Regions from separate parts of the Actinomadura sp. NPDC000600 genome, predicted to be linked through region 2. Evidence: riboswitches for the same ligand, from Rfam matches in the RefSeq annotation. Region 2 holds a riboswitch; the other holds the start of a gene.
What was found. A riboswitch is a leader RNA that binds a small molecule or an ion and turns the genes downstream of it on or off. The one in region 2 is predicted to bind cobalamin.

Region 1 (4,404 bases), on a different contig from region 2:
GCCGTCGGGTCCGGCCCATCCGTCCACCATCACGATGTGGTCGACGGCGTCGGGACGCGCGTCGGCGGCCTCCCGGACGACCAGCCCCGCGTAGCTGTGCCCGACGAGGATGCATGAATCGCGGACGGTGTCGATGGCGGCGGCGACCATCTCGGCGTGGTCGTGCAGCCCGTGGTCGCCCCGGAGGTCCGGGGTGAGCGTGCGCACTCCGGCGGCGGTGAGCGCCGGGACGACCCGGTCCCAGGCCGAAGGCCCGTGCCAGGCACCGTGGACGAGAACGAACGTGGTCATCGGTACTCCTTGTCGCGCAGAAGGGGGAGCACCCGGTCGGCGAACTCCTCCAGGGCGGTGTCGTGGTCCTCGGCCGCCAAGCGGATGACGAGGTGGCGGGCGCCTGCCGCGGCATAGGCGTCCAGCCAGGCGGCGGCCTCGGCGGGCGGTCCGGCGAACATGGCCTGGATCGACGCGACGAACTCCAGCGGCGCGTTGTAGTAGCGCTCGATGCTCGTCCGCAGGCGGTGGCGGGCCTTCTCCGGGTCGTCGTCCAGGCAGAGCGTCGCGTAGAGGGCCGGGGTGGCGGCTCCGATGACCTCGCGTTCCTCCGCGTACGTCGCCGCCTCGGGCGGGTAGGGGAGCCATCCGTCGGCGAGACGGGCCACGCGCGGCAGTGCCGGCCCGCCCCCCGCCAGCCAGATCGGCGGCCCTCCCGGACGCTTCGGCGGGGGCGCGAGCCGCACGTCCGAGAACGCGAAGTGCCGGCCCTCGTAGGAGACCGCGCCTCCGGACCAGAGCCGCCGCATCGCCTCGATCGACTCCTCCATCCGGCTGACGCGGCGGCCGAACCCGATCCCGACCGCCGCGAACTGGGCCTCGGTGGCGGGCACCGGGAACCCGGCCCCCATGCCCGCGATCAGCCGCCCGTCCGACAGGCGGTCGAGCGTGGCGAGCTGGTGGGCCAGCAGGATCGGATGGCGCAGGGCCGGCAGCAGCACCGCCGTGCCGAGCGCGACCCGCTCGGTGGCCTGCGCCGCGGCGGCCAGCAGCATCAGCGGATCGGCGCGCGGCCTGGTCACGGGACTGTCGCCCGCCCAGACCGAGTCCAACCCCATCTCCTCGGCGCGTCGCGCCTGGGCGATGAGGCGCCCGGGTTCATGCTCGCCCAGCAGGTCCTGCTCTCTCGTCGGCAGCAAGTAGCCGACCTCCAGCCTGGCCATCGTCCCCTCCGACCGATCGGGTTCAGCAACCATAACCATGAACTTCTTATTTTTGAAGTACATAGTTCAGGGAGCAGTAGAGTCGAGGGGCATGACAAGCCGTCGCCGGAGACCATCACGATCAAGAACCCCCGACCGAGGGCAGGGGGCGAGAACACCGCGTCGGCGTTGCCGAACGGCCTGCGCGCCGCTAGATCCCCTCGCCCGTCAACCGCCACGCCTGCACCGTGGCGAGCGCGGCGACGGCGATGACGACGATCGGGAAATAGGGGAAGCCCAGGAAGCCGAGAGCGCCCGGCGCCACAGGAGAGACCGCTAGCACGCGTTCCTGGGCGGGCCAGAACGCCGCCCCGTACGCGGCCGCTGGGATGAGCACTCCTCCCAGGAGCATCGGAAGGCGAAGCCCGCGGGACCAGATCGCGTCCGCCATGCACACGACGCCCCCGGCGAACAGGGCGATGCCGACCGTGCCGAGCAGTTCGACACCGAAGAGCCATGCCCTGGAGATGGCGGTGTCCTCCTGGGTCTTCTTGGCCTCCTCATAGGAGATTCCGCCGCCGTTGGCGGGTCCTCCTCCGTAGGAGGTCACGCATTCCTGGCCCGGCGCCTGGACGGCCTGTCCGCACTTCGGTTCGCTGGTGTCCACCGCGTTGTCGGCCGTGTAGGCGTTGCTCAGGCTGAACACGGCGGCGACCACGCTCACCGCGAGCAAGCAGCTCCCCAGGGCCAACTGGAAGCGTTGCACCGCTCTCCTCCGTTCCCCGGTGAGCCCTTGCGTCCGGGGCGGCCTCGACGACACGTGATGAAAGCGAAGCAGAGAGTCGGTGCCTGCCGCTACCCGGCGGCATTACTTCCAAGGCGGTCGCTTTCTGAGGAGTGGTCGCCCCGGTAGGGTGCCGAATGGCATGAACTGATGCGGGGTGCCCCATGTGGGGAGAATCGGGAAGCCGGTGAGAATCCGGCACGGGCCCGCCGCGGTGACCGGGGAGCAGCCGCCCACGCGCGTAGGCGCGGCCACTGGCCGTCAGGCCGGGAAGGCGGGCGGTCGAGCATCGATCCGGGAGTCCGAAGACCGGCCTCGCTCCACACGGCCGCCGCGTTCGCGGCGGCCTGTCGCAGCGGGAGCCTGCCCATGGACATCTATGACGCCATTCACCGCCGCCGCGACGTGCGCGGCGAGTTCACCGGGGAACCGATTCCGCGGGACGTCCTTGAGCGCGTCCTGGCGGCCGCGCATGCCGCGCCGAGCGTCGGGCTGTCCCAGCCGTGGGACTTCGTGCTCGTGCGCGATCCCGCGATCCGGCGGGCGTTCCACGGCCACGTCCGGTCCGAGCGGGCCGCCTTCGCCGCAACCCTGACGGGCGCCGCCGCCGAGCGCTTCGCCCGGATCAAGATCGACGGGGTGCTGGAGTCCAGCCTGTCGATCGTGGTCACCTACGATCCCGAGCGCGGCGGCCCGGCGGTCCTCGGGCGGCATGCGATCGCCGACGCCGGGCTGTACTCCGTCTGCCTGGCCATCCAGAACCTGTGGCTCGCCGCGACCGCCGAGGGGCTCGGCGTCGGTTGGGTGTCGTTCTACCGGGAGCCGTACCTGCGCGACCTGCTCGGCATCCCGGAGACGATCCGCCCGGTGGCCTGGCTCTGCCTCGGCCCCGTCACCCACCTGGAACGCATTCCGGATCTCGAACGGCACGGCTGGCGGCGCCGCAGGGCACTGGACGCCGCCGTCCATCACGACCGCTGGACGGAGCCGGCGGGCTGACCCGGAGGCGGACGGCCATGTAGGCCAGGAAGGACAGGCCCGCGAGCAGGTAACAGTTGGCGACCGGGGTCAGGAGGTGGAAGCCGTACTCGCGCGGGCCGCCGTCGCGGGGCGTCCACCACAAGGACGAGACGGCGAAGAGGACGTAGGCGGCCGCGGCGCTCTTGCGGTGGCCGTTCCGCAGGAGCACCGCCAGGGCCGGGACGATCCAGACCCAATGGTGCGCCCAGGAGATCGGGGAGACGATCAGGCCCGTCGCGCCGGTGACCGCCGTCGCGCTCAGCCAGTCGCCTCGCCTCGCCCAGACGGCGGCGACCGCCAGGCTGGAGACGCCGATGGCCAGTGGTACGGCCGTGTACCAGTCGCCGACCTCGGCCGCTCCCCCCGATATGCGGGCCAGCGCGCCGTAGAGGGACTGGTTGCTGATGTACGGGGCGCCAACGCGAGAGGTGTCGTAGAAGGTGTGCAGCCAGTAGAGGCGGGACGCGTCCGGGGCGACGGCGTAGGCGAGGACAGTGCAGACGGCGAAGGTCGCGGCGGCCGTGGCGGCGTCCTTGGTCCGACGGCTCAACAGGAGCAGGACGACGAAGACGGCGGGCGTCAGTTTGATCGCGGTCGCCACTCCGATGCCGATTCCGGCCGGGCGGCCGCGGGCGACGCGGTACAGGTCGGCGAGGACCAGGGCGAGCAGGAAGAGGTTGACCTGTCCCAGGAAGAACGACTGCCAGACCGGCTGGAGGAGCAGGCCCGCCGCCACCACGACCACGAGCGGAATTCTCTGGCCGGCCATTCTCGCCGTCAGCGCGCACGCCCCTGCGAAGGCGCCCAGCGAGGCCAGTTGCCACAGCATGCGGGCAAGGACGAGCGGCAGGGCGGCCAGCGGAACGAACAGCGCCGCCATGAAAGGCGTGTTGGTGAAGTAATGGTCGGCGACCTGTCCCTGGTAGAGGCGCGAGCCGTCCGTCACGATATGGCCGCCCAGCCAGTAGATACGAAAATCCAGGGAGTCGTACACGGCGGAGAAGACGACCACTCCGAGGACTTCGACGGCGAGGAGGAAAGGCGCCCAGCGCTTCATGCCGGCAACGGTGTCGCCGGAGGCCCGGGCCGCACATCGGGCCACCGGACACATTGGCGAAAGGCGCTTGTAGCCTGCGGGACTACGCCCCCGGGCCAATGTGCCGGGACGGGGGCGGCGGTTACGATCGGCGCATGTCAGCCCTGCCGTTGCGCCGCCTGAGCCGCGGCACGGGGACGGTCCTCGCCTGGAGCGGCGCCGCCGTCTACCCGGTGGTCCTGTTCCTCACGTTCTCCCATGGAAGGACCGCCTTCCAGCAGTTGGAGATCCCCCTCTCGACCGGGCTCACGGTCCTCGTGCTCTTCCTGCTGCGGCGCCGGGCGACGGTCGCCCACGTGATCCTGCTCCTC
Region 2 (4,404 bases):
CGACGCGCCAGCCCACCGTGTACTCGCCGTTGGGCAGCTTGCCGTTCACCGCCTGGGTGACCTTGTTGTCGACCGCCTGCGCCGACCCGGCCTGGTACTGCTTGCGCGACGCGTCGGTCACGACCACGCGCGGCAGCCGCACCGGATCCGTGTACGTCAGGACGATCTGGGACGGGGGCGCGACCGCCGAGCCCTTCGCCGGGCTCGCCGACGCCAGCGCGGTGTGCGCCGACGCCGGGACCGCGGTCGTCGCCAGGACCGCCGCGAGAACCGCGGAGCCGGCGGCCCCGCGCAGCACCGCCCGGATCATGCCCGGCTCCGCGCCCGGGTCAGGCCGTAGGCCCCGACCGCGATGCCGGCCACGCCGACCGCGATGCCGATGCCGCCGAGCAGCCGGGCCGTCCCGTCGTCGGGCGACGCGGACGACGCCGCAGCGGCGGGCTTCACCTGGGCGGTCAGGCCGGTGGCGGTCAGCGAGCCCTTGGGGAGGAGCTTGAGCACCGGCGAGGGGTGCTCCGGCTCGTTCGCCCCCTCGGCGGGTGGCTGGTCCCACTTGACGACCTCGCCGCCGGAGTAGGTCTGGTCGGCCTTGAAGACGAGCCGGTCTGTGTCGGTCGGCAGCGGCCCCATCGAGACGTCGAACTCCTCGAACCGGCCCGGCTCGATCCGGCCGCCGGTCCAGGTGATCTTCGTGACGGCCTCGGTCAGCTCGCCGCCCTCCGTCTTCACGGGCTTCGGCAGCTTGGACTTCTCCACCTTCACCGTCCAGCCGGGCGTCGGCCGGACCGACACCGACGACAGCGGGTGGTCGACCGGCAAGTTCACCACGAGCTTGGTGGTGGACGCGTCGTCGCGCTCGTTCGGCACGCGGAACGAGACCTTGGTGTACGAGCCCTGCTCGGCGGTCTTGGGGTTGACGCTGACGTGCGCGGACGCCGCCGCGGCCAGGCCGATCACGGACAGTGCGGCGAGGGACGCGACCGCGCCGGCGCGCCGGGCATGCGGAAGGAAGGGCATTGCGGAACTCCGTTCGAGTCGTACGGGAACGACCGGGCACCGCGAGTCGGCGTCCGGTGGCGTACGGCGCTCCGCTCAGAGGTGAGCGAGCGCCCTCGAACGCGGCGGGGGACCCCGCCGGACGACCTGGTGCCGCAGGACCCGCCCCAGGGCCGTGACAGTGTCCGCCGCCGACTCGGTCCGGCAGGGGCTCACTGGAGGCTCGGCCGGTTCGACGGCGAGCAGAGCCAGCAGCAGCCGGATCGGGCGGTCCGCGAAGGCGGCGACCCGCCGGGCGAGTGACCACGCGGCCCGCTCGCCTCGTCGCAGCCACCATGCGGCCACCAGCGCGGCCGTGCAGTGCGCGAGCGTCATGACCAGGCCGTTCCCGCCATGCGCGGTGGGGAGCGCGACGGGTTCCATGGCGCCCGTCATGGCGGCGTGAGTCTCGGGCATGGTGTGGGCCGCCGGGGCGGTGGCCGCCGTGAACAGCGTGTGCAGGGCGAACTGCCCGCCGAGGAGCCCGCCCAGGATCGTCGCGAGCGAGCGCTCGTGGCCCGCCAGCATCAGCGTCACGCCCAGGACGGCCCCGAATCCCATGATCGCCGCCCAGGGCGGCACCGCCGCGCCGCCCGCCAGGACGTGCCCGAGGATCGCGAGCGTGGCGCACACGGTGGCGAACACCACCGCGCGCGCGGCCCGGAACAGCGGCTGCGACGCATGGGGGATCATGACGCTGACCATCGTCCCACCCGCGGTGCGGGATGCGCAGCCGACCCCGGACACCGCGCCGACACGCCCAACATCTTGGGCTTGTGCGTTGATCGTCAACTAGATGTAGGGTTCAACCCCGTGCTGGTCCGCCCCCGCCGTTTCGCGGCGGGGGCGGCGTGAGAGGGAACCCGGTGGGAGTCCGGGACTGCCCCGCAGCGGTGAGCGGGAACGACCGCCGTCATCGAGCACTGGGCCGAAGGGCCTGGGAAGCGACGGCCAGTAGGACGCCTCGGGAGAGGCGGCGCCCGCGAGTCCGAAGACCTGCCCGCACGCGAGGCCGGGCGACCGGCCTCATTTTCGGGGGTCCGGGTCCGTCCCGGATCGACACGTCCAGGCCTCGCGGGTGGGCCGGGGGCGGAGCGCGGCCTGCCGCCGCGCGCCGTTCGCATGCCTTCGCGAGGCGGCTTGCGAGGGGAGAAGCACGTGACACAGGCTCTGGCCGCGCCGCCGGCGGAGATCACGGCCGAGGTCGAGGCGGCCTGCGAGGCGGTACCGGGGGTCGAGGCCGGCCGGGTGCTGGCCGCGGTCCGGTCCGCGGACGGCCTCGACGCGATGGCGCTGCGGGACCTCGCGATCGGGGAGGCCGCCGCGCTCATCCCCGCCGAGCCCGGATACTCCAGGGTCGCCGCGCGCCTGCTCGGCGGCCGGATCCGGGACGAGGCCGCGGCCGCGGGCGTCCGCACGTTCGCCGAGTCGGTCGCCGCCGCGCACCGCGAGGGGCTCCTGGCGGACGACCTGGCCGCCTTCGTCGCCGCCAACGCCGCCCGGCTCGACGCGCTCATCGACGAGAGTTCGGGGGGCGTGGGAGAACGTCCCGCCTCGGAAGGCGCGTTCGGGGCCGATGACCGGTTCGAGTACTTCGGGCTTCGCACCGTCTACGACCGTTACCTGCTGAGGCATCCGACGTCGCGACTCGTCCTTGAGCGACCGCAGCACTTCTTCTTGCGGGTGGCCTGCGGGCTCGTATTTCCCGACGCGGTCGGGCCGGGGGGTGTGGGGGGTCGGCCTCCCACGGGCGACACAGTCCCCGACGAAGTCGGGCCGGGGGGTGTGGGGGGTCGGCCTCCCACGGGCGACACAGTCCCCGACGAAGTCGGGCCGGGGGGTGTGGGGGGTCGGCCTCCCACAGGCGACACGGCCGTGGATGAGGCCGCCGAGCTGTACGGGCTGCTCAGCACGCTGTCGTACCTGCCCAGCTCGCCGACGCTGTTCAACTCCGGGGCCCGCCGCCCGCAGCTCTCCTCGTGCTTCCTGCTCGACTCGCCGCGCGACGAGCTGGAGTCGATCTACGACCGGTACGGCCAGGTCGCGCGGCTCAGCAAGTACGCGGGCGGCATCGGCATCTCCTGGACGCGGGTCCGGTCGCGGGGCTCGCTGATCCGGGGCACCAACGGGCACTCCAACGGGATCGTCCCGTGGCTGCGCACGCTCGACTCGTCCGTGGCCGCGGTCAACCAGGGCGGCCGCCGCAAGGGCGCGGCGTGCGTCTACCTGGAGCCGTGGCACGCCGACGTCGAGGAGTTCCTGGAGCTGCGCGACAACACCGGCGAGGACGCGCGCCGCACCCACAACCTCAACCTGGCCAACTGGATCCCGGACGAGTTCATGCGCCGCGTCGAGGCCGACGGGACGTGGTCGCTGTTCGACCCGAAGGAGGTCCCCGAGCTGACCGACCTGTGGGGCGACGAGTTCGACGAGGCGTACCGGGCGGCGGAGCGGGAGGGGCGGTTCGTCCGGCAGATCCCGGCCCGCAAGCTGTACGGGCGGATGATGAGGACTCTCGCCGAGACCGGCAACGGGTGGATGACGTTCAAGGACGCCGCCAACCGCGCCTGCAACCAGACCGCCGAGCCCGGCAAGGTCGTCCACCTGTCGAACCTCTGCACGGAGATCCTGGAGGTGACGGGCGACGGCGAGGCGGCCGTCTGCAACCTCGGATCGGTGAACCTGGCCGCGCACGTGGGGCCGTCCGGCGTCGACTGGGAGCGGCTCCGCTCGACGGTCCGCACCGCCGTCCGGTTCCTGGACCGCACCATCGACCGCGGCTTCTACCCCACGCCCGAGGCGGAGAAGGCGAACCGCAAGTGGCGGCCGGTCGGGCTCGGCGTGATGGGGCTCGCGGACGTGTTCTTCACGCTCCGCCTGCCGTTCGACTCGGACGAGGCGCGCGAGCTGTCGACGCGCATCGCCGAGGAGATCGCGCTGGCCGCCTACAACGCGTCCGCCGACCTCGCCGCCGCCCACGGGCCGCTGCCCGCCTACGGCATGACCCGCACCGCGCGCGGCAAGCTCCACCTGGACCACTTCCCTGACGCGGCGCCGTCCCGTCCCGCCGACTGGGACGCCCTTCGCGCCCGGGTCGCGGAGGTGGGCCTGCGCAACTCGCTGCTCGTCGCGATCGCGCCGACCGCGACGATCGCGTCCATCGCGGGCTGCTACGAGTGCATCGAGCCGCAGGTGTCCAACCTGTTCAAGCGCGAGACGCTGTCCGGCGAGTTCCTGCAGATCAACCGCTACCTGGTCGAGGACCTGAAGTCGCTCGGGCTGTGGACGCCGGCGGTCCGCGAGGCGGTCAAGAAGGCGAACGGGTCCGTCCAGGGGCTCGTCGACCTGCCGGAGGAGATGCTGTCGCTC

Region 1: linked by a shared signal. The riboswitch ahead of bluB (5,6-dimethylbenzimidazole synthase) and the one ahead of ABWI07_RS06775 (ribonucleoside-diphosphate reductase subunit alpha) in region 2 are both predicted to bind cobalamin.

Annotation. Positions count from the first base shown of each region.
Region 1 is NZ_JBEUPD010000011.1:94,299-98,702, reverse strand. It holds gene ABWI07_RS18160 (alpha/beta fold hydrolase) at 1-291, opposite strand, end outside; gene ABWI07_RS18155 (LLM class flavin-dependent oxidoreductase) at 288-1,214, opposite strand; gene ABWI07_RS18150 (hypothetical protein) at 1,405-1,959, opposite strand; cobalamin riboswitch at 2,116-2,309, shown strand; gene bluB (5,6-dimethylbenzimidazole synthase) at 2,347-2,976, shown strand; gene ABWI07_RS18140 (glycosyltransferase 87 family protein) at 2,870-4,054, opposite strand; gene ABWI07_RS18135 (sensor histidine kinase) at 4,189-4,404, shown strand, end outside.
Region 2 is NZ_JBEUPD010000003.1:344,900-349,303, forward strand. It holds gene ABWI07_RS06760 (copper resistance CopC family protein) at 1-310, opposite strand, end outside; gene ABWI07_RS06765 (YcnI family copper-binding membrane protein) at 307-1,017, opposite strand; gene ABWI07_RS06770 (hypothetical protein) at 1,093-1,728, opposite strand; cobalamin riboswitch at 1,836-2,053, shown strand; gene ABWI07_RS06775 (ribonucleoside-diphosphate reductase subunit alpha) at 2,194-4,404, shown strand, end outside.